DNA from 3 places in the Sphingomonas sp. NIBR02145 genome. Region 3 is predicted to be linked to each of the others. Evidence: predicted binding sites of a transcription regulator. Region 3 holds the regulator's gene; each other region holds the start of a gene.
What was found. The regulator LexA, encoded in region 3, represses DNA repair genes until DNA is damaged. The targets are predictions, from matches to a motif close to GTTCCNCNCTTGTTCT.

Region 1 (7,934 bases), 1.4 Mb from region 3:
CGCCGATGAAGACCGGGCCGAGCGGCACGTTGATGCCGGCGACGCCCTGGACGAGGCCGCCGTCATAGGCCTTGCCATCGGCCGGGAGCGGGATGCCGGCATTGGCCTGCTCGTCGAACCGCTCATAGCCGCCAAGGATGCCGACATAGGGCTCGATCCCGAAGGCGCGGGTGCCGTCGGGCGCAGTCTCGGCTGCCGGGGCGGCAGTGGTGGTGGCGCTGCTGTCCGTATCCTGCGCCTGGGCGGCGGGGACGGCGAAGGGCAGCGCGGCGAATGCCGCGGCGGCGAGGATGGTACGCATGTTGGGGAAACCTCGTGATTACTTCAGACACACGCCCCGCCAATGCCGCCCTGGATACGCGGGCGCGGGCGGCGGGGCTGTATGGGAAATGCGCGAGGAGTCAGTAGGTTGCGGGGTGGGTTTGATTGCGGTGGGGGTGTTGCTTGGGGGACACGGTGCGCGTGGGGCGGCGTCGACAAACTTCGTCCGTTACCGACCCACTTCCGTCACCCCGGCCTTGTGCCGGGGGCCACCGCGCAGCACGCTGCCCCACGTGATCGAGCGCACGCCCTGTGTCTACATCCTCGCGAACCGCTATAACGGTGCGCTCTATGTCGGCGTGACCTCCAACCTGCTCGGCCGGATGATGCAGCATCGTGACGGAACCTTCGACGGCCACACTAAGAAATACGGCATCCGCCGGCTGGTCTATTTCGAGGTTGCCGAGACCATGGACGCGGCGATCGCGCGCGAGAAGCAGCTCAAGCGCTACCGGCGCGAATGGAAGCGCAACCTGATCGAGCGGCAGAATCCGGAATGGAACGACTTGGCGGTGGGGCTAGGACTGGAGCCGCTGGCGGCGTCACCCGGTGGCGCGGTGGACCCCGGCACAAGGCCGGGGTGACGGGTACCAGACGGCTGCGGCACAGGCAAAGCCCGTGCCGCGTTCAGCCCACCCAAACAACTCTTAAGCACCAGTAATCTTTAGCACAGCTCGAATGGCGTACAGCCAATGCACTACAGCATAAAATGCATAGGTTATGGTAATCGCACCAATCAACATCAAGATTGACGCGATGGTATTGAACCACCTCGGAAATATACGCTGATGAGTAACCGGTACCGCTTTCGCCGGTCCTTCCAATGATCGAACGCTGTCAATGATGGGCCCATTCAGAATTTGTACGGCTACCAGCTCCCCGGGCCTAGGGCCGACATCTCCAAAATCCACTCTCCGCGGGGCCCGCTACGAACAGTATGATCCATACTCGGAACAATATTATACCCCCATGGAGCCGGCCCCAACTGAGCAGTCAGTTGCACATTAGTCGCGCTCTTACGACCTGCATTCTGCACCATGACTTGGCCAGCGCGGATGGCGAGTGGCGGAGCGCCTTGCTGCGCCGGCTTTAGATCAAAGGTTGTAGAATTTGGACTGAAAACAATAAGCCGTGGCTTACCAGTGAGCCAATATGCAAGATACGTGGCTCCAAGGGTAATTAGCGCCGTTGTCAGCACAGTCCAAAAGTCGGGCACCCCATCTTACTCCGCCGCAACCCCGGACCCAGAGAACATGTCCGGCCCGCCTTCGGCCGCGTCCTCATTGGCCACCGGGGTGGCCTTGGCCTTCTGGCGCTTGTCGAACGAGTCCCACACCTCGCCCCAGTTGCCGCGGGTCGCTGCCTTCGAATATTCGGTCGCGCGGGTCTCGAAGAAGTTGGCGTGCTCGACGCCGTTGAGCAGCGGGGCGAGCCAGGGGAGCGGGTGCTCCTCGACCATGTAGATCGGCTTGAGGCCGAGCTGGCCCAGGCGCCAGTCCGCGATGTAGCGGACGTACTTCTTGATCTCCTTGGGCGTCATGCCGTTGACCGGGCCCATCTCGAAGACGAGGTCGATGAACGCGTCCTCGATGCGCACCGTCTTCTGGCACATGTCGAGGATGTCGTCGCGGACAGACGGGGTGAGGCAGTTGCGCTCCTTGCAGAAGGCGTGGAACAGCTTGATGATGCCTTCGCAGTGCAGGCTCTCGTCGCGGACCGACCAGCTGACGATCTGGCCCATGCCCTTCATCTTGTTGAAGCGCGGGAAGTTCATCAGCATCGCGAAGCTGGCGAAGAGCTGCAGCCCCTCGGTGAAGCCGCCGAACATGGCGAGCGTCTTGGCGATGTCCTCGTCGCTGTCGACGCCGAAGGTGCTGAGATAGTCATGCTTGTCCTTCATCTCCTTGTACTGGAGGAAGGCGGCATATTCGGTCTCGGGCATGCCGATCGTGTCGAGCAGGTGCGAATAGGCGGCGATGTGGACCGTCTCCATGTTGCTGAACGCGGTCAGCATCATCTTGATCTCGGTCGGCTTGAACACGCGGCCGTATTTCTCGTGGTAGCAGTCCTGCACCTCGACGTCCGCCTGGGTGAAGAAGCGGAAGATCTGGGTGAGCAGGTTGCGCTCGTGATCGGTGAGCTTCTGCGCCCAGTCGCGGCAATCCTCGCCCAGCGGCACTTCCTCCGGCAGCCAGTGGATCTGCTGCTGGCGCTTCCAGAAATCGAACGCCCAGGGATATTCGAAGGGCTTGTAGGTCTTGCGGGCTTCGAGAAGCGGCATGGGAGTTACTCCGGGATGAACTTGGGAAAGGAAGGAAGGGCGGGCGCGAGCGGGGCGGTCATGCCGCGCCTCCCGCCAGGGTGAAGACGGCGACGAAACCGCCGAGGAACAGGCCGAGCGCGAGCAGCATCATGCCGGCGATGCGCAGGGCGTAGGTGGCGGCCTCGCCCCCGGGCAGGCCGAGCGCGCGGCGGGCCAGGCCGGGCTTCACCAGCGCGGCGAGGCCGGCGGCGCCCGCGGCTCCGGCGATGCCGGCCATCAAGGCGAGGCTGCGGGTCATTCGTGGTCGATCACCGTGGTGTCGCCGCGGCGGACGGTGCGGTCGCGGTAGACGACCTTGGTCACCCGGGTGCCGCGATTGGCGCCGACGCCGAACACGCAGATGCCGAGGAAATAGCCGAAATCATACCAGCCGCCATTGTTGGGCACGGCATAAACCGCGACGTCGGGCACGATCAGCGAGAGGAACCACGCCACCGGGAAGATGAAGCCGTGCCAGAGGCCGAGCAGGAAGCCCGGCGCCTCGGGCTGGACGGCCGTGGGTATCTGCTTCGCGCAGGCGGCTAGCAGCAGGAAGGCGGCGACGGACAGAGTGCGGAACGGCTTCATGCAATCCCCCGAACGGGTGAGTGACAGGCTGCACGCGCGGCTGCATCGTTTCCCCGCCGCGCGCGTTGAGCGTGCGAAACCGTCCCCCAAGGAGAATGGCGATGACCGACGTGAGTGCAATCAAGGAGCATATGGAAGTGATCGGCGCCGACGGCGTCCATGTCGGTACCGTCGACCATGTCGAAGGCGAGCGCATCAAGCTCACCAAGAAGGATAGCGGCGCCGAGATCGAGGGCGCCGAGGGCTCGCATGCCGGGCACCACCACTACATCTCGCTCGGCCTGGTCGCCGGCGTGGAAGGCGATCAGGTCCGCCTGAGCGCGAACGCCGATGTGGCGGTCGAGATCTTCGAGGAAGAAGCCTGAGCTCAAAACCCCTCTCCCTTTGGGAGAGGGGCAAGCCGCGAAGCGGCGCGGGGTGAGGGTGAGCGCGATGCAGCTTGCGATTGGCGACCCTCACCCTTCCCACTCGGCTTCGCCGAGCGGGCCCCTTCCCTCTCCCAAAGGGAGAGGGAAATTTGGGCGATCACGCCGTCGGCGTTTTCCAGCACATCGTTGTTCCAGAACCGCAGCACGCGATAACCCTCGGACTCGATAAAGCGCGTGCGGCGCGCATCATATTCGACGGCCTCCGCATGCTGGCCGCCATCCACCTCGATCACCAGACGCTCGGCGAAGCAGAGGAAATCGACGCGATATGGCCCGACCGGGGCCTGAAACCGCCACTTCCTGTCGGGAAAGGCAGTGCGCAGCGCGCGAAGCAACCTCTTCTCAGCTTCCGTGGCACCCCGCCGCAACTCTCGAAGCTGCGGCACCGTGCCTGACGGTTGATCCTGATAGAGGCGCACTCGCCCTCACCCTTCCGCCGCTTCGCGGCTCCCTCCCTCTCCCAGAGGGAGAGGGATTATTGCCTCACTGGCACGCCAGGCATTCGTCGTAATCGGTCGACTCGCCCAGGTTGAACTGCGGCTTGTCGATCGTGTTGTCGGCTTCCACGCCGCCCGCGAAGCCGGCGCGCTGCACCGACTTGGAACGCAGATAATAGAGCGACTTGATGCCGAGCTCCCAGGCGCGGAAGTGGAGCATCAGCAGGTCCCACTTCTCGACATCGGCCGGGATGAACAGGTTCAGCGACTGCGCCTGGTCGATATAGGGCGTGCGGTCGCCGGCGAGTTCGAGCAGCCAGCGCTGATCGATCTCGAAGCTCGTCTTGTAGACGTCCTTCTCTTCCGGCGTGAGAAAGTCGAGGTGCTGGACCGAGCCGCCCTGCTCGAGGATCGAGTTCCACACCGCATCCGAGTTCTTGCTCTTCTCCGAGAGCAGCTTCTCCAGATACGGGTTCTTGACCGAGAAGGAGCCCGACAGCGTCTTGTGCGTGTAGATGTTGGCCGGGATCGGCTCGATGCAGGCCGAGGTGCCGCCGCAGATGATCGAGATCGACGCGGTCGGCGCGATCGCCATCTTGCACGAGAAACGCTCCATCACGCCCATGTCGGCCGCGTCCGGGCACGGGCCGCGCTCGACGGCGAGCGCCATCGAGGCCTGATCGACCTGCGCCTTGATGTGCTTGAACATCCGCAGGTTCCAGCTCTTGGCCATCGCGCCTTCGAACGGGATGCCGCGTGCCTGGAGGAAGGAGTGGAAGCCCATCACGCCGAGGCCGACGCTACGCTCGCGGCTGGCCGAATAGGCGGCCTTCTCCATGCCGGGCTCGGCGCGGTCGATATAATCCTGCAGGACGTTGTCGAGGAAGCGCATCACGTCCTCGATCAGGTTCTTGTCGTCCTTCCACTGATCCCAGGTTTCCATGTTGAGCGACGAGAGGCAGCACACGGCGGTGCGCTCATTGCCCAGATGGTCCTTGCCCGTCGGCAGCGTGATTTCCGAACAGAGGTTCGAGGTCGAGACCTTGAGGCCCAGATCACGGTGATGCTTGGGCATGTTCGAGTTCACGTGATCGCTGAACACGATGTACGGCTCGCCGGTGGCGAGACGGGTCTCGACCAGCTTCTGGAACAGAGCGCGCGCATCGACCTTGCCGCGCTCGGACTGGTCCTTGGGCGAACGCAGCACCCACTCCTCGCCGTTGCGCACCGCTTCCATGAACGCGTCGGGGATCAGCACGCCGTGGTGCAGGTTCAGCGCCTTGCGGTTGAAGTCGCCCGACGGCTTGCGGATCTCGAGGAACTCCTCGATCTCCGGGTGCGAGATGTCGAGATAGCAGGCGGCCGAACCGCGGCGCAGCGAGCCCTGCGAGATCGCCAGCGTCAGCGAATCCATCACGCGGACGAACGGGATGATGCCCGAGGTCTTGCCGTTGAGGCCGACCGGCTCGCCGATGCCACGCACCGAACCCCAATAGGTGCCGATGCCGCCGCCGCGCGAGGCCAGCCAGACATTCTCGTTCCAGGTGTCGACGATGCCGTTCAGGCTGTCCGGCACCGAATTGAGGAAGCAGGAGATCGGCAGGCCGCGGCCGGTGCCGCCGTTCGACAGAACGGGGGTGGCGGGCATGAACCACAGCTTCGAGATATAGTCGTAGATGCGCTGGGCGTGCGCCTGATTGTCGGCATAGGCCGAGGCGACGCGCACGAACAGGTCCTGGAAATTCTCGCCAGGCAGCAGATAGCGGTCGCGCAGCGTTTCCTTGCCGAACTCGGTGAGCAGCGCGTCGCGCGAATGATCGACCTCGACATCATACGCACGCGGCGCGACGGTCTTGGAATCGGTCTTCTTGCGCAGCTTGGGCGCGGCCTTCTCGGCAGCGGCCTTGGCTGCCGCATCCGTGGCGGCCTTGACGGCAGCGGTGGGGGCTTCGGCGACGGTATCGTTCACGCTGTTTTCCGTGTCCCTGAATTCCATGACAACACCCCTGATAAAGCTTCACGCGCCTCTCGCATTGGAGAGACATCAAATCCCGACTCAAGGGGCGCCGATACTATCACCGGCTCGGTCGATCGCGAAGAACAAAACATGTCCATCACACCTCGTCCCAGGCACGAGTCGACCCCTTCCGCATATGGGTATGCGGCGGAGAGTCCACCAGTGCTTGAGCTTGCCCCTCAGTGCAACCACAACAGATTGTGCCAAACCGAGTCCGGGCACAAGAGCCGAAATGGTTAATATCCACAACGCTTCGTCGCTAAAATGACTCGCTTCACAGCAGCTGCGCAACTGCTGCAATGCCGCGACGCGCGGACTTTCCTAGGGTTTCCGAAAGGCAAGGGAACGAACGCGGAACGTAAATTTTTTTAACGTGGAGGACTCATGGCGACCACAAGGGCTTGTGGTTGACCGTTCGGAAGCACCGCAGATGGTGGCTGTCCGATTGTTCCCGGCGAAAGCCGAAGCCCGGGGTCACACGCAGCATGGCAAAGAAACCCTGGGCCCCGGCTTTCGCCGGGGAACCGGGTGCCCGGATGCCCGCTCACCCCAATGAGCGACGGCGTACTACACCGCGCGGCAATTGCTGATTGCGCCGCAGCCATGCGACTATACCAAGGTGCGCTTGCGGATCGTTCCGCCGCATGCGGAATTATATCGGGATGGCAACGAACGGGGCAGAAGCGGAGGATCGGGACGCCTGGCAACCGGCGCCGCATGAACGCTCGCCCATCCCCGGATCGCCGCCCACCCCCTGGCATCCGCTGTCGCGGCGCATCGCCTATTTCTCGGTCGCGGTGCTGGTGGTGCTGTCCGGATCGCTCGGCAATGCGATCGTCACCGCCAACCTGACCACGCTGCAGGGATCGCTGGGGCTCTATTCGGCCGAGATCCAGTGGCTGCCGACCGCCTATGTGATGACCAATGTCTGCGCCAACATGGTGCTCATCAAGTTCCGCCAGCAATTCGGCATAAGGCTGTTCACCCAGATCTTCCTGATCGCCTTCGCGCTGACCACCGCCTCGCACCTGCTGGTCCACAGCTTCGCCAGCGCCGTCGCGGTGCGCGCGATCAGCGGGATCGCGGCGGCGGCATGCAGCACCGTGGGGCTGCTCTACATGGTGCAGGCCTGGACGCCCGAGCACCGGCTGAAGGGCATCGTGCTCGCCGTATCGCTGCCGCAGATCGCCGTGCCGCTGGCCCGGCTGTTCCCCAGCGAGGCCTTCGAGCCCGATCGCTGGCAGACCATGTATCTGTTCGAGCTGGGGCTGGCGCTGTTCTGCCTGGCCGGGGTGCGGCTGCTGGTGCTGCCGCCGGTCGAGCGGATGAAGGCGTTCGAGCCGCTCGACTTCGTGACCTTCCCGATCTTCGCGGTGGGCATCGCATTGCTCTGCGCGGTGCTCGGGCTGGGCCGGTCGGTCTGGTGGTTCGAGGCGCCCTGGGTAGCGCCGGCGCTGATCGGGGCGATCGTGCTGATCCCGATCGCGGTGGTGATCGAGCATAACCGCAGCAATCCGCTGCTCAACACCCGCTGGCTGGGCAGTGGCGACATCGTGCGCTTCGCGCTGGTATCGATCCTGACCCGGGTGGTGCTTTCCGAACAATCGATCGGGGCATCGGGCCTGCTGACCGTGCTCGGCATGGGCAATGACCAGATGCGGATGCTCTATCTGGTGGTGCTGCTCGCCACGTTGGCCGGCATCGTGATCGGCGCGCTGACCATCGATCCCAATTTCCTGGGTGGGCCGATCCTGGTGGCGCTGGCGCTGATCTGCGTCGGTGCGCTGATCGATTCGGGATCGACCAGCCTGACCCGGCCGCACGACTTCTATTTCAGCCAG
Region 2 (7,934 bases), 2.2 Mb from region 3:
CGCAACCGCGGCGTCCGCGAGATCGACATGGTGCACGAGGATCTCGGCGAACCGCCCTTGAGCTGACACGTATCGGCCTGCCATCCTCTTCATGCCGAACTTGTTTCAGCATCCAACTCTCCACGAGCCATGTCGCCGGTGGGACGTTGGACCCTGAAACAAGTTCAGGGTGACAGGTTGTGGGATGGCCTCGCCACCCTCACGCAGCCCTCACCGCTTCTCCAGCACCGCCAGCCGCCGCCCGATGATCGCGGTCTGCACCACGAACAGCGTGATCAGGATCGCCGCGATCGCGCCAACGAAGGTGTCGAACGCCGGCACCGGGCCGATATGGTCGCGGCCGGGCCCGACGATCAGCATCGCCACGGTCATCGCGATCAGCATCAGCCGCAGCTCGGTCGGCCCGGCGGCGACATAGGACAGCCGCAGCTCGCCGGTCACCCGCGCCGACAGGAAGGCGTGCACCGACATCAGCAGGTACCCCGCCAGCGCGATCATCGCGATGTCCATCGTCACGAAGGGCGACAGGCCGATGCCCGCCACGATCATCAGATTGGCCAGCCCGTCGCAGCTATGGTCGATGAAATAGCCATAGGAGGGCCGCTCGATCTTGCGGAACCGCGCCAGGCTGCCGTCCATCGAGTCCCCGAACCACTGCACCGCATAGCCGGCCAGCGACAGCAGCAGCCACAGCGAGGAGAGGTTGCTCGCGACATAGCCCAGGAACACCAGGAACGCGCCGACCATGCCCAGGGCGGTCAGCCGGTCGGGGGTGACCGAGGGCGGCATCTTCGAGCAGAGCCAGATCAGCAACCGGCGCTCGTGCCGTGCCAGCCAGTTTTCCTGAATCCGCGTCAGCGCGGCGCCGTTACCCGAGGGAGTCGTCATGGGGCGCTATGGGGCATGCCCTGCCCTCCGGCAATCGAATAGTCGTAACAGAAGCGTCACATGTCCCGAATGGAGAGCGGTTCACCGCGCCACCGCGATCTCCCGCTCGACGCCGATCGCTTCCAGGAACGCGCGGTCATGGCTCACCACCAGCAGCGCCCCGTCATAGCCCGCCAGCGCCGCCTCCAATATCTCCACCGATTCCATGTCGAGATGGTTGGTCGGCTCGTCGAGCAGCAGCAATTGCGGCACCACCTCGCCGCCCAGCACACAGGCCAGCCCCGCGCGCAGCCGCTCGCCGCCGCTGAGTTCCCCGGCCGGCTTCAGCGCATCCCGGTTGCGGAACGCGAAGCGCGCGCAGGCCGCATGGGCCTCGCGCTCGGTGGCGTCGGGATGCAGCCGCCGGAAATTGTCGAGCACGCTCGCGCCATCCTCCAGCAGCGCGACATGCTGGTCGAGCATCGCCACCCGCCCCTCGGCGCGCACCACCGTGCCGCCCGTCGGCGCCAGCACGCCAGCCGCGATCCGGAGCAGGCTGGTCTTGCCCGCGCCATTGGGCCCGGTCACCGCCACCCGCTCGGGCCCGATGATCTCGAAGCGCCACGGCCCGAACCGCCGCGCGCCGCGCGCCAGCACGACATCCTCGAACGCCAGCAACCGCCGGTTCGCCGGCAGCCCGGTCGCCGGCAGCGCGATCACCAGCGGCGTCACCACCTCGACCCCGGCCCGCGCCGCCGCCAGCCTTTCCCCGGCCTCGCCGACGAGCCGCTCGCCCACCCCGGCGCCGCGCCCGGCCGAATTCTCCGCCCGCTCCTTCTGCCGCCCCAGCAGGATCTTCGGTGCCGATCCGCTGGCGGCATAGGCCCGGCCCGCGCGATCCCGCCGCGCCTGCCGCTCGCGCGCCTGCTGCGCCCCCGCCTCGGCCCCGCGCAGCGCGTCGCCCGCGCGCTCCAGCTCCGCCGCCGCCCGGCCGCGCTCGGCCTCCCGTGCTTCGGCAAAGCCCGACCAGCCGCCGCCGAACACCCGCGCGCCCAGCGGCGTCAGCTCGACGATCCGGTCCATCGCCTCGAGCAGCGCGCGGTCGTGGCTCGCCACCAGCACCCCGCCGCGCCAGCCCTCGACCAGCGCCATCACCGCCGCCCGCCCCTCGGCATCGAGATTGTTGGTCGGCTCGTCGAGCAGCAGAAGGTCGGGCGCATCGAGCCGCAGCCGCGCGATCCCCACCCGCGTCCGCTCGCCGCCGGACAGCGTCGCCACCCGCCGGTCGAGCGCCATCGCGCCCAGCCCCGCGCCGGCCAGCGCCGCCTCGACACGCTCTTCCAGCGTCCAGTCCGCCTCGGAAAGGTCCGCCTCGCTGCCCTCGCCCGCCAGCACCCGGCCCAGCCGTGCCAGCCCCCCGCGCGCGCCCAGCACTTCGTCCAGGCGCCAGTCGTCTGGCCATGCCTGGCGCAGCACCCCGACGCTGCCGGCACGCACCACGCTGCCGCCCGCGGGCGCGATCTCGCCCGCGACGATGCGCAGCAGGGTGGACTTGCCGCTGCCGTTGCGCCCGACCAGCCCGGTGCGTTCCCGCCCCAGCGCCAGCGTCAGATTGTCGAAGAGCCGGCTGCCCTCAGGCGTTGCGGCGGAAAGCGAATCCAGGGTTACGAAGGACATGGGGCACCTGCAGACAGGACGAGACGATCGGGCGAACGATGGTCATTTCCTGGCGCATGATGGGTACTCCGTTGGACTGCGAGTGCGCTATCTGGCGCGCGGGGCGATCGATGACAAGCCCGGACCCGCACGCTAGCCTGCCCCCAGGAGGGGCCAGGTGACGACATTGCAAGACGAGGTGCGCCGCCGGAAGCGTAACACCCGGCTGAACCTGATCGCCTTTTCGCTCCTGTGCTTCTTCGGCCTCGGCGCGATCCTGCTCCGAGGCACCGCCACCAGCGATACCCTTGCCTCCGATCCGCAGGTCAGCATCCTCGGCCCCGCCGCGCTCGGACTGCTGTGCTGGCTGCTCAGCTTGCTCGTGCTGCTCGGTATCAGGCCGCGGAGCTGGAAGACCCTGGTGGCAGCCTTCTTCCTCTCGCTGTTGACCGGCCTGGGGGCGACGGCCTGCACGATTCTCGTCCTCGAACGGCTCCAGGAACGCGCCGAGTTCGGCCACGGTCCGCTGCGCCAGAAACAGGCCGATCTCGCGATCGCGGAGGCGGTGTACTTCCGCGGCAAGTCCGGCCGCTACGAGATCACGCTCCGCGACTATTCCAGGAGCTTCACCGTCGACGAAGCCGACTATGCCGCCGCCTTTGGCGAAGCGGAGCACGTCCGCCCGCGCGGCCGTTGCGCCCGCGTCACCCTGCAGAAATCCGCCCATGCCCTGCGGATCATCGGCCTTGAGCGCGGCGCCCTCCCGCGCGGCACCCTGGTCCGCTGCCGGCCCGACACGCCTGCGCCAAGCTGGTGACAAGCCGCCGGCCACCCGCCATCTAGGGCGGATGGCCCGATCCCGCCCCCTCACCCAAGGCGAAGCCGAGCTCGCCCGCAGCGTGTTCGGCGACGCGCTCGATCCCGCCCGGGCGGCGGTAGCGAACCGCAAATGGGCGTTCTTCCAGCCGCGGCACACCACCATGGCGCCGCTCGGCACGATCCATTTCAACCCGGCCTCGGGGCTCTACCGCGAGGATTTCGCGCATGCCCCGCTCGGGCTGCAGGGGCTGTTCATCCACGAACTCGCCCATGTCTGGCAGCACCAGTCGGGCCTGTTCCTGCCGCTCCAGCGCCATCCCTTCTGCCGCTATGACTATATCCTCGAGCCTGGCCGCCCCTTCGGGCGCTACGGCATCGAGCAGCAGGCCGAGATCGTCCGCCACGCCTTCCTGCTGCGGCGCGGCGCCGATCTCCCCGGCATCGCGCCGCTCAGCCTCTACGAAGCGCTGCTGCCCTTCTAGTCGACGCTCAGGTTCTTGTCGGGCAGCTTGGCCGGCCGCGGCGGCGCGGACCGGGGCGGCGGCGGCGAGGCGGTGCGCGGCGGCGGGGTATAGCTCGGGCGCGGCGCCGGAGCGGCCTGGGGCGGCGGGCTGTAGCTCGGGCGCGGCGCCGCGCTCGGCGTGGCCGGACGCTGCCATCCTTCCGGGCGCGAGGGCCGCGACCAGCTGGGCCGGCTCGGCGCATTGTCCGCTGCCGGAGGCGCCGCCGGCGCGGGAGCAGGCGTCGCACTCGGTGCCGAAGGCCGCTGCCAGCCGCCTTCGGGGCGATCGGGCCGGCTCCAGCCCCCTTCGGGCCGGGCAGGCCGGTTCCAGTTCGGCCGGGACGGCGCGGCATCCCCGGTCGAGGGCGTCGCCGGTGCCGGTGCCGGCGTCACCACCGGCGGGTTCGGCCGCTGCCAGCCGCCTTCGGGCCGCGAGGGTCGGTTCCAGCCCGGCCGGGAGGGCGCGGCGTCGCCGGTAGAGGGCGCGCCCGGTGCCGGCATGGGCGTCACCACCGGCGGATTGGGCCGCTGCCAGCCGCCCTCGGGGCGCGACGGCCGCGACCAGGTCGGATTGCCCGCGCCCGGCTGCGAAGGCCGCCGCCAGCCCGTGCCGCTGCCATCGGGCAGCGGGCGCGGCGGGCGCGTGGCATCGGGTGCCGGCGGCGTATCCGGCGCGACATCGCTCGGCGCCGGCAGGCTGGGCCGGCCGCGCCGCCAGCCCGGCGTGCCGTCGGGCCGGAAATTGTCGGGGCGCGTCACCGGCGGGCGGGGGCCGCCACCCGGTGCGTCGGGCGTGGTGCCGGGGCGCCCGCCCCAGCCCGGCCGGCCCGGCCGCCCGCCGCCCGGCGGACGCGACCAGCCCGATCCCGGCTGGTTCGGTCTTCCCGCCCCCGGCCGGCCCGGTCCGTCCGGCCGGTGGAAGCGGCCCGGCGGCGGGCCCTGGAAGCCGCCGTCGCGCCAGTGGCGGAAGCGCAGCGCCTGGTCGCGCCGGCGGCGCTGCTCGGCGTCGAAGCGCCGGCGCCACGCCGCCGCGTCGCTGCGCGCATGGTAGCGCGCCCAGCCGGGATAGCGGCTGCGGCCGATGTCCCAGCTCTGGATGAAGCTGAAGATCAGCGGGCTGGTATCGATCCAGACATCGGCATCGACCGGGCGATAGTCGCGCCCCGACATCGCGTCGCGCAGCCGCAGCGCGCGGTCGTACAGGTCGCCCGCGGCATCGTCATAATCGCCGAACTCGCCGCGCGGCGCCGCCTCGCCATCGGCGTCATAGACCATCGCCAGCCGCCCGCTCTCATAGGCGAAGCTCATCCCCGGCTCGACCGCCAGGAACGGCCCGCGCGCGCCCGGCGCGAAATAATAGCTGCGGATGCCGCCCTCGCCCGCATCCTCGACGATGATCGTATAGCCGTCGGTCGTCTGCCAGGCCCAGGGCTCGGCGCCTTCGAAGGGAAAGGCGAAGTCGGGCGGCGAGTCGCCGATCGCGTCCCACAGCGCATCGGCGCGGTCGATCCATTGATAGTCCTCGGCGGACTGGGGTCCGGACTGAGGGCCGGCCTGTGCCGCCGCCTTCGCAACCGGCACCGCCGCCATCGCCAGGCCGGGCATGGCCAACGCCACGCCCGCCAGCATACCCAGCCGGAACATCCTCTCGAACCGCATCGCCCATCCCTCCTGCATGTCCGCGCAAATTTCCACCCCGGGCGCTGAACGGCGGGTGAAATGTACGTGCAGCTTTGCGAAAGGAAACGGAGAACGCGCGATGCACCCCGCCATCCCAAGCAACACCGGCAACTGGCGCTTTGTGCCGGGCGTTCCTATCTCCCCACTAGAAACCCCAACAGAACAAAGCTAGAACCCTCGGCATGGCACTTACCACCATTTCCGTCCGCGGCGCGCGCGAGCACAATCTCAAGGGCGTGGACGTCGATATCCCGCGCGACACGCTCACGGTGATCACCGGCCTGTCCGGCTCGGGCAAGTCGAGCCTCGCGTTCGACACCATCTATGCCGAGGGCCAGCGCCGCTATGTCGAGTCGCTCTCGGCCTATGCCCGCCAGTTCCTCGAGCTGATGCAGAAGCCGAACGTCGAGCATATCGAGGGCCTCAGCCCTGCCATTTCGATCGAGCAGAAGACGACCTCGCGCAATCCGCGCTCGACGGTCGCCACGGTCACCGAGATCTACGATTACATGCGCCTGCTCTGGGCGCGCGTCGGCGTGCCCTATTCTCCGGTCACCGGCCTGCCGATCAGCGCGCAGACCGTGTCGCAGATGGTCGACCGCGTCCTCGCGCTGCCCGAGGGCACCCGCCTGCTCCTCCTCGCTCCCGTCGTGCGCGGCCGCAAGGGCGAGTATCGCAAGGAGCTTGCCGAGTGGCAGCGCGCCGGCTTCCAGCGCGTCCGCATCGACGGCGAGACCTATCTGATCGAGGAAGCCCCCGCCCTCGACAAGAAGTACAAGCACGACATCGAAGTGGTGGTCGACCGTCTGGTGGTGCGGGACGACATCGCCACCCGCCTTGCCGAGTCCTTCGAGACCGCGCTCAAGCTCGCCGAGGGCCTGGCGTACGTGGATCTGGTCGACGCGACCGTCGCCGAGGCCACCGGCGCCCGCGTGGCGGAGGCCCGGGCCGAGTTCAACGTCACCGGCGGCGCGATGAAGGGCACCGGCATCCCGGACAACCGCATCGTCTTCTCCGAGAAGTTCGCCTGCCCGGTCTCCGGCTTCACCATCCCCGAGATCGAGCCCCGCCTCTTCTCGTTCAACGCCCCCCAGGGCGCCTGCCCCACCTGTGACGGCCTGGGCGAGAAGCTGGTGTTCGACGAGGATCTCGTCGTCCCCAATCACGACCTGTCGATCAAGAAGGGCGCGGTCGTGCCCTGGGCCAAGTCCAACCCGCCCTCGCCCTATTACATGCAGGTGCTCGGCAGCCTCGCCCGCGAGTTCGGCTTCAGCCTCGACACGCCGTGGCGCGATCTGCCCGGCGAGGTCCAGCTGATCGTCCTCCACGGCACCGGCGGCAAGCCGGTCACCCTCACCTTCGTCGACGGCCGCAAGTCGTACGACGTGAAGAAGCCGTTCGAGGGCGTGATCGGCAACCTCAACCGCCGCATGCTGCAGACCGAGAGCGCGTTCATGCGCGAGGAGCTGGCCAAGTACCAGGCCGCGCACCCCTGCGAGGTCTGCCACGGCGCCCGCCTCAAGCCCGAGGCGCTGGCGGTGAAGATCGCCGGCGAGGACATCAGCCACGCCACCCGCCTCTCGGTGGTCGACGCGCTCGCCTGGTTCGAGAAGCTCCCCGCCACGCTCACCGATCAGCAGCGCGAGATCGCCCGCGCGATCCTCAAGGAGATCGACGAGCGGCTCGGCTTCCTCAACAATGTCGGGCTCGACTATCTCAACCTGAACCGCACCTCGGGCACCCTGTCCGGCGGCGAGAGCCAGCGCATCCGCCTCGCCAGCCAGATCGGCAGCGGCCTGTCCGGCGTGCTCTACGTGCTCGACGAGCCCTCGATCGGCCTCCACCAGCGCGACAACGACATGCTGCTCGCCACCCTCCGCCGCCTCCGCGACCTCGGCAACACCGTGATCGTCGTCGAGCATGACGAGGATGCGATCCGCAGCGCCGACTATATCCTCGACATGGGCCCGGGCGCCGGCGTCCATGGCGGCGAGATCGTCGCGCGCGGCACGCTCGACGAGATCCTCGCCACCAAGGGCTCGGTCACCGCCGATTATCTCAACGGCACCCGCGAGATCGAAGTCCCCAGGAAGCGCCGCAAGGGCACCGGCAAGAAGCTCACCGTCGAGAACGCCACCGCCAACAATCTGCGCGGCGTCACCGCGAGCATCCCGCTCGGCACCTTCACCTGCATCACCGGCGTCTCGGGCTCGGGCAAGTCGAGCTTCACGATCGACACGCTCTATGCCGCCGCCGCGCGCCAGCTCAACGGCGCCCGCCTGCTCGCCGGCAAGCATGACAAGATCACCGGCCTCCAGCACCTCGACAAGGTGATCGACATCGATCAGTCGCCGATCGGCCGCACCCCGCGCTCGAACCCGGCGACGTACACCGGCGCCTTCACCAGCAT
Region 3 (7,934 bases):
GCTGGTCGCGCCCGATGCCGAGGAAGGCGTCGTGCCGATCTTCGGCGGGATCAGCTGGACCTCGCATGAAATCGTCCAGATCTGGTATCCCTCCACCGCCTATCACGACCGCAAGGGCGTGCTGACCGGCGCCTATAATTTCGGCCAGGTCGCCCATGAATGGGGCCAGATGACGGTCAAGGACCGGCTCGACCTGGCGCGGGAGGGCGCGCGGAAATTCGGCGTGAAGTTCGGCAACGGCCTGCACGACGGCCTCGCGATCGCGTGGCAGAACATGCCCTATATCAAGGGCGGCTGGGCCTATTGGCAGTCGGTCGGCCCCGCGAAGGAAGCCGCCGATCATTTCAACAATCTGAGCCAGGGCACCGGCATCCACGATGCCAGGGGCAAGCTCTCCGATCCGGTGTTCTTCGTCGTCGGCGACCAGCTGTCGTCGCTGCCCGGCTGGCAGGAAGGCGCGATCGCCGCGGCGCTCAACGCGCTCACCCGCATGGCGCGGCCCGACCTCGAGATCCCGCGCCTCGAGAAGCTGCCCGACACCAGGCTGCTGGTCGAAGGCATCTAGCCGCAACCAATCCGATCATCCGGGAAAAGGGGAACAGCGATGGCATTCAGCAAGAAGACGCTCATGGCCCTCAAGGGCGGCGGCCGCGTCATCCGGGCCGCACAGGAGGGCGAAGCCCTTCTCGGCCCGCTCGGCCTGCTGCCGGGCGTGTGGAAGAACGAAGGCGGGCTGGAGGGCCATGGCTGGAACATGATCGCCCTGCCGTTCGAATCCGAACCCGGCTCGATCCTCGATTATCGCCTGCTGATGAACCAGTATAACGAGACGCTCGTCTTCGACCTTGTCGACAAGGGCGTCCCCAATCGCGGGCTGAACGCCCTAGGGAAGCAGGCCGACCAGTCGCTGATGGCGCTCGACTATGAGCAGGTCACCGACCAGATCGCGACGGCGGACTTTCCGCACAGCAATGTCCTCGGGCCGACCAGCCCGCCCGGCAACACCATCCACCACGAGCCCGGCCTGTGGCTCAACATGCTCGACCAGTTCACCGACGGCTTCGACATCGCCCGGCTGTCGACCGTGCCGCACGGCGATGCGGTCCTGGCGCTCGGGCGGAGCGTTCCGCCGATCGATGGCCCGCCGGTCATTCCCGATGTCAGCGGACTGCCGCTCAAGGTGAAGCAGGACCTCGATAGCCGCTATCTCGCACCCTACAGGCACTTCCACGACAACCCGTTCATGGGCCTGTTCGATCCGGTCCACCCCGCCGCGCTGCTCCAGGCCGCCAATCAGGGCGTCGACATCGTCCGCACCACTGTCCTCGACGTCGATACCGAGGCGGAGACCGGCGGGATCCACAACATCCCCTTCGTGGTCAAGCATGCCAACGCATCGTCGATGCGCTCGACCTTCTGGATTCAGGAACTCGCCGAGAAGGATGCCCGGGGCAAGCCGAAGCTGCGCCTGCAATATCTCCAGATCGTGATGATCGATTTCGATCCGCGGACGGCGGGCCTGCCCGGCCGCATCGTGTGGCCGCATATCTCGATCAACACGATGCAGAAGGTCGAGGACACGCCCGAGGAGAAGGTGGAACTGCTGACGGCGTGAGAAGGCGACAGCCAAGGCGCCACAGGGAGCCTCGGCTCATTCTGAACGAGAATGACATGAGCACTGAGCCGTCTAATCCATGTTTAGCTTCAGATCCAACGCCACAGCTGTGCAGATTTTGCAAGGAACCAATCAATACCGGCGCTATATACTGCAAGATTTGTGAGAATTTTCAAACAACCAGCGCCCGCTGGAAAAATGACATTAGCTTCTCTGCATTGATAAGTTCACTTCCATTGTTTGCGCTTATTTATAGCTTTGTTCACGATCGAACCTCTTCAGCCTACTCGAAAGTTAAGGCCCTGCCGATACAATGCAGGATCGATCAGGTAGCGATCGGGTTGACCAACTTGGGCAACCGTCCGGCTGTAGTCGCTGACGGAACCCTACGTCGCACGAGCGCTACTGGGACGAGTGACTGGGCCCTTACCAACCCGGCAAAGGAGGGCGCACAGATAATCGCCCCCTCCAAGCCGCAAATCACATCGTTCGGGATAGGCAGTTCCGCACTAGGGCAACCACCCACGGCGAGTCCCGGGGAAGCCTGCCGCTACACTGTCACATTGGATGTACTGGAGTTCGGCGAAGTGCAACAGCGCAAGGAGAAGCTGACATGCCCCTGTCCCGTTGGCTGACTCTGATCCCGGCACTTGCAGCAATCGCACCTGCGAGGAGTCAAGTTCTACCCACACGACTCAACATCGATTTAGTATACGCACAAAGTACTGACCGGAATCTGGAAGAGCATGTCCGCCAGTGGGTGTTTGCCTTACAGGAAAAGGTTCAGAATATTTTGGCGTGGGATGCCAGCTTGAGATTGGCAGCCGGCGATCGCATTCAGGTAGCCGCAGCACCGCAGGCGAGCTTGCCTTCGGCGAACCTAATTAAGCAACGCTGGGAGCAACGCAACGCCATCCAGATCGTGGTAGGCCATGGCAGCCGCTCGACCAATTTCTCAACCTTCCAAGGAAATATCTTCTTGGGGCGGCTGAACGGGCGTCTACCGATCGCAATCCCGATCAACCAGCATATTGAGGGCGGTTCATACGAAAGGTCGAGCAACTTTGTAATCGTAGTCGCGCTCTACGCACTATCGGTGGATTCGGCGGGCACCCCTTCCACGAGTTGCCGCCTGCTTCAACAGGCTGGACTATTGGCCAACGCCTTACCTCCCACGCTTACGTCTGTAGACGTTGTCAAAGCGGGTATTCAGGCGGACCTGCGGAGCCGCTGCCGAGGGCGGGCATGAAGCGGCTTCGTATCTGTGCCGGGGCGCTGCTGTTAACGCTATTCGGCGGAGCTGCGCCAGCAACGCAACAATTACCGGATGTCACAATCTACCTTCCTCGCTTCGAAGCCGAGGGAACGATTGGCGCGAACGTAACAGCGACGCTCAATCTCGCAGTGTGGCGCACACTTCGCAAAAAACCTTGGCCAAACCCCGTCAACCGCGACTTTGGAAGCGGGCTGGTCATTTGGTCAGACGATGTGCTGCCGGGCAATGCGGCGCGCACCGCGGCATCGACGCTTCGTGAAAATCGCGACCTTGACATGATCCTGTGGGGCAGCGCCCGAGCGGTGGGACCGGACGTTGTCGTTCAGGCTTATCTGCTAACTCGGCAGCTTGAGGACGAGGCAGCGCCACCTCAGGCCCTGTGGAGGGTGTCGCGCGACGGACGAACTCTGTCACTTGGCGCCCCTCGCCAGCTATACGTCATGGGGGCAGTGCCTCTAAGACACGACGTAGTAGCACTATTTAGTACACCAAGCGCCCTCAAGCTCTGCCCAACAAAAACACGCGTTTGCACGGGACCAGAGGTAGGACCAACCATGCGCGCACTGGAACACGATGGACCTTGGACGTCTCTGGTGACACCTGACCGTCGCCGAGGATGGGTTTATCTTTACGATATCGGCACGCAGTCGAATGAGATCGCATCTTTTTCCGGTGCAATGATCTCATATTATCGCGGTGATTATGATCAGGCCGCACGGTTGTTCGCTACAGTGGGGCGCACGACATCGGCAAATGCGGTCGTGCAGCAGGATGCAGCAGCACTACGCGCAGCCTCGCTTTCGCGCAGCGGTCTCCCCGCAGCGCCAGCAATCGATGCTGTGCGGCAGGCCGATCCCTATGCCGTTTATCCGCTGCAAGTAGCGATCATGGATGTGTTGAGCTCCTCCTACCCGAGCCATCGAGCCCGGGCGTTGGCTACTGAATTGCAATCCAAGATCGGGCTATTCGATGTCGACGATCCTTGGCCACGCCGCGCTCTGGCCCTGCTGGAAGCAGCTAAATGAAGGAGGCTAAAACATGATCAGCGTTCCTATGCGAATATTTGCCCTCGCCATGTCGGCTGCCGCGCCCTTGGCACTCGGCACCGCAAAGGCGGAAACCTGTTGGGACAGAGCATCGCTGGCAGACTACGATCCAGTTCTTATCAAGGCGATCCAGCAGCGATTGCGCGACCAAAACCTCTACGCCGGGTCAATCGACGGGAAGGCAGGACCCACAACGCGTGCTGCATTGGCGCGGCTGACCGGCCTTTCGCCGCAATCGGAGTTTCGGTTGGGGTCTGACTTGGTCCACAAAGTCTTCGGTCCTAATTTCACGGGAATCTATCACGACGAAGACCAAGATGCGTTGATTGAACAGCTGGGCCTTAAGCCTGACCCGTCCTATCGCAATCCGTGCAAGGTCCACGTAGTCGAGGAATAACGGAGTTCGGGTCGCCCCATAACAGCGTACAAGGCGCTCCACTGTGACCGAGATGAAGACTGCCTTCGGCCTCACCATCTACTGGCGCACCCCCGCCCGCTTGCCCTAGTCACCAACCATGGCCGCCGCCCTCGTCCCCGTCGCCGAAGCCCAGCAGCGCCTGTTCGTGCGCGCCGCCCCGCTTGCCGAGGAGGAGGTGCCGATCACTTTGGCCGCCGGGCGCTGGGTCGCGCGAGACATTCTCGCCCTCCGCACCCAGCCCGCCTCCGCCCTGTCGGCGATGGACGGCTATGCGATCCGCTTCGCCGACCTGCCCGGCCCGTGGGAGGTGATCGGCGAGAGCGCTGCCGGGCGTGGCTTTGCCGGCGAGGTCTCCCCGGGCCAGGCCGTCCGCATCTTCACCGGTGCGCCGCTGCCGTCCGGTGCCGACACCATACTCGTCCAGGAGGAAGCCGCGCGGGAGGGCGACCGCCTCACCCTTGCCGGCGAAGGCCCGCTGCGCCTTGGCGGCAATGTCCGTGCGCGCGGGCTCGATTTCAGCGAGGGCGATGTATTGCTCCGCGCCGGATCCCGGATCACCTCCGCCGCCCTCGCGCTTGCCGCCCTGGCCGGCCACGCGACCCTGCCCGTCCGCCGCAAGGTCCGGGTTGCGCTGCTCTCCACCGGCGACGAGCTGGTTCCGCCAGGCGCGCCGCTCGGGCCCGACCAGATCCCCGAGACCAACCGGCTGCTGCTCACCGCGATGCTGGCCGATCTTCCGGTCGAGCTGATCGACCTCGGCATCCTGCCCGATCGCCTGGGCGTGCTCGAGGCCGCGTTCCGCGCGCTCGACTGCGATCTGCTCGTCACCACCGGCGGGGCCTCGGTCGGCGATCATGACCTGGTTCGCCCGGCGCTGCTCGCGGCGGGAGCGGAGATCGATTTCTGGAAGATCGCGCTGCGCCCGGGCAAGCCGATGATGGCCGGGCGGCTCGGCGAGGCGATGCTGCTCGGCCTGCCCGGCAATCCGGTGTCGGTGTTCGCCACCGCGACTTTGTTCGTGCGGCCGCTGGTCGCGCATCTGGCGGGGGCCGCCGATCCCTTGCCGCGCAGCCGGTCGGTGCCGCTCGGCGAACCGCTGCCCGCCACGGGCGCGCGCGCTGACTATCTCCGCGCCGAGTTGGTCGAGGGCCGCGCCTTTGCCGCGACGATCCAGGACAGCTCGATGCTGCGCACGCTGGCACGGGCGACGTGCCTGATCGTGCGTCCGGCCGGGGCGCCGGAGGCGAAAACGGGCGACTCGGCGGAAATCCTCGACATCGCTTGACAAGCGCGCGGAACATTGCATAAACGTTCGCAGTCTGTTCCACGCCAGGAGAAACCGGATGCTCACGCGCAAGCAGCACGAGCTCATCTGCTTCATTGCCGATCGGCTTGCCGAGACCGGCGTCTCGCCTTCGTTCGAGGAAATGAAGGAAGCGCTCGATCTCAAGTCGAAGTCGGGGGTGCATCGGTTGATCTCTGCGCTGGAGGAGCGCGAGTTCATTCGCCGCCTGCCGAACCGCGCCCGCGCGCTCGAAGTGCTCCGCATGCCCGAGCGCGGCGATGCGAAGCCGGCCGCTGCGGCCAGGTCCGCCGCCCCCGCGGTGGCCGTTTCGAATCCCTCCCCTGCGGCCCAGATACCAGTTCCCGCGAACGATGTGATCGAGATCCCGCTCCACGGCCGCATCGCCGCGGGTACGCCGATCGAGGCGCTGGAAGGCTCGTCGATGCTCCCGGTTCCGGCGGCCTTGCTCGGCTCGGGCGAGCATTATGCGCTTGAGGTGGCCGGCGATTCGATGGTCGAGGCCGGCATTCTCGACGGCGACTATGCGCTGATCCGCCGTACCGAGACGGCGCGCGACGGCGAGATCGTCGTGGCGCTGATCGACGATGCCGAGGCGACCTTGAAGTATTTCCGCAAGGAAGGCGCGATGATCCGGCTCGATCCGGCCAATCGCGACTATAACGCCCAGCGCTACCGTCCCGATCAGGTCCGCGTGCAGGGCCGGCTGGCCGGCCTGCTGCGCAAGTACTGAGGCTCAGGCCAGGAACTCGTTCCAGGCGACCTTGCCGTCGCCATTGCGGTCGAGTTCCTGGAACGGCGCCACATCGGGCTGCCGGCCGAGGAATCGGAACAGGTTCCAAGCGGCGGCATATTCGGCGGGCGAAAGCGTGCCGTCATGATCGGCATCGAGCAGGTTGAAGCCGGCGCGGAACATCCTGAGCCGGTGCGCCGCGAATTCGGCGAAGCTGACCCTGCCGTCCCGATTGGCATCGGCCTTGGCCAGGGTGAAGTCGGACGCGGAAATGGCAAAGGGCCGCAACCCGCGAATATCGGGCATCGAGGCCCGGCGCAGCGGCAGCGCCATCACCCGATGCTCTCCGCACCGGATTCGCGGCTCGGCGCGCTTCGGACCGAATTCGTCGGGGGTGAGCACTCCGTCATGATTGCGATCGAACGCGGCATAGCTCGGCCGGAAATCCGGTGCGGCAGTCACCGCGACAGGCATGGCCAGCCCGATCGCCCCGATCATCCCTGCGGCGGCCAAGGGGCGACACCAGCGGCGCAACCGGCTTGGCGCAGGCGCGTCGCCGGCGAGATGCGCATCGACATAGCCGCGCACCACATCGCTCGCCGTCCGCCCTTCGGCCCGGCATTGCTCCATGAAGGCGCGCTTCACCGCATGGGGCAGCCGCACTTCGATCGTGTCGCTTTTCTTCGGGTTCCGGATCATGCTCCGAGGAGAACCCGAAGCCCCTGTCAGCGCCAGCGATTTCGTGTCCGGACAGGTGCAAGTCCCTGCTCCGGCACATAGACCGGCTGCACTTTCGGCGGGTCGCGCCAGGGATGCCGCCCTCCGCCACGCACCATCGCCACCCGACCGCTGGCAAAGGCAATCGCCAGCCCGCCGGTCCTGGCCAGCTGCGGCCGATCGAGCTTGAGCCAGCGCGGCGCGCAGCCCGCCGGCAGGCGCCGGTCGCTGATCACCACATCGACCTTGCGACATAGCGTAGTGAATTCGGCCCAGGGCAAGGCATAGCCGCTCCGCGTCGCCGCAACCCGCCACACCCGCGCCCCGGCACGATGCTCGATCAGGCACAAATCGAGGCTGCAAGCAGCCCCCGGCTGGTCGGACAAGGCAACCGGTTCGACATCGCTGCCGCCGGTTTCCGCGAGCATGTCGCGGGTATAGTCACCCGCCCGATCGCGCAGCAGCGCCATGCTGCCATCCGCCATGCGGATCGCGAGGTGCCGTCCGTCGCCGGTCACGATCAGATCCGGCGCCGGCGTGGCGAGCATCCAGCCCAACCCCATGACAAGCGGCACCGCCCCCGCCCAGCGCACGCCCGTCCGCCAAAGGGCCAGCCACAGCCCGCCCGCGACCATCAGCGCAAAGGCGCCGCCCGGCATGGTGGGGAACGCCGCGACCGCGCCCGGCGCGGCAGCCGTGGTCCGTGCTATCCAGAGCAGCAGCTGCAGCGCCTGATCGGTAAGCCACCAGGCCGGCCAGCCCAGCCCCGCCACATCGAGCAGCAGCGCCAGCGCTTCCAGGGGCATGATCACAAAGGTGGTGAGCG

Region 1: the regulator LexA is predicted to act here: its motif matches at 6,311-6,326, upstream of O3305_RS18525 (ribonucleoside-diphosphate reductase subunit alpha).
Region 2: the regulator LexA is predicted to act here: its motif matches at 5,684-5,699, upstream of uvrA (excinuclease ABC subunit UvrA).

The regions. Positions count from the first base shown of each region.
Region 1 covers NZ_CP114791.1:4,075,865-4,083,798, reverse strand. The annotation lists gene O3305_RS18560 (opacity protein) at 1-301, opposite strand, end outside; gene O3305_RS18555 (GIY-YIG nuclease family protein) at 555-905, shown strand; gene O3305_RS18550 (ribonucleotide-diphosphate reductase subunit beta) at 1,544-2,602, opposite strand; gene O3305_RS18545 (hypothetical protein) at 2,661-2,882, opposite strand; gene O3305_RS18540 (hypothetical protein) at 2,879-3,211, opposite strand; gene O3305_RS18535 (DUF2171 domain-containing protein) at 3,313-3,576, shown strand; gene O3305_RS18530 (endonuclease domain-containing protein) at 3,579-4,058, opposite strand; gene O3305_RS18525 (ribonucleoside-diphosphate reductase subunit alpha) at 4,123-6,072, opposite strand; gene O3305_RS18520 (MFS transporter) at 6,756-7,934, shown strand, end outside.
Region 2 covers NZ_CP114791.1:2,694,772-2,702,705, forward strand. The annotation lists gene O3305_RS11870 (PH domain-containing protein) at 1-66, shown strand, start outside; gene O3305_RS11875 (CDP-alcohol phosphatidyltransferase family protein) at 211-888, opposite strand; gene O3305_RS11880 (ABC-F family ATP-binding cassette domain-containing protein) at 970-2,544, opposite strand; gene O3305_RS11885 (hypothetical protein) at 2,702-3,340, shown strand; gene O3305_RS11890 (vgr related protein) at 3,372-3,824, shown strand; gene O3305_RS11895 (hypothetical protein) at 3,821-5,503, opposite strand; gene uvrA (excinuclease ABC subunit UvrA) at 5,707-7,934, shown strand, end outside.
Region 3 covers NZ_CP114791.1:485,634-493,567, reverse strand. The annotation lists gene O3305_RS02370 (flavin monoamine oxidase family protein) at 1-565, shown strand, start outside; gene O3305_RS02365 (heme-binding protein) at 605-1,615, shown strand; gene O3305_RS02360 (hypothetical protein) at 2,229-2,864, shown strand; gene O3305_RS02355 (hypothetical protein) at 2,861-3,916, shown strand; gene O3305_RS02350 (peptidoglycan-binding domain-containing protein) at 3,930-4,334, shown strand; gene O3305_RS02345 (molybdopterin molybdotransferase MoeA) at 4,453-5,640, shown strand; gene lexA (transcriptional repressor LexA) at 5,699-6,391, shown strand; gene O3305_RS02335 (EF-hand domain-containing protein) at 6,395-7,090, opposite strand; gene O3305_RS02330 (ComEC/Rec2 family competence protein) at 7,117-7,934, opposite strand, start outside.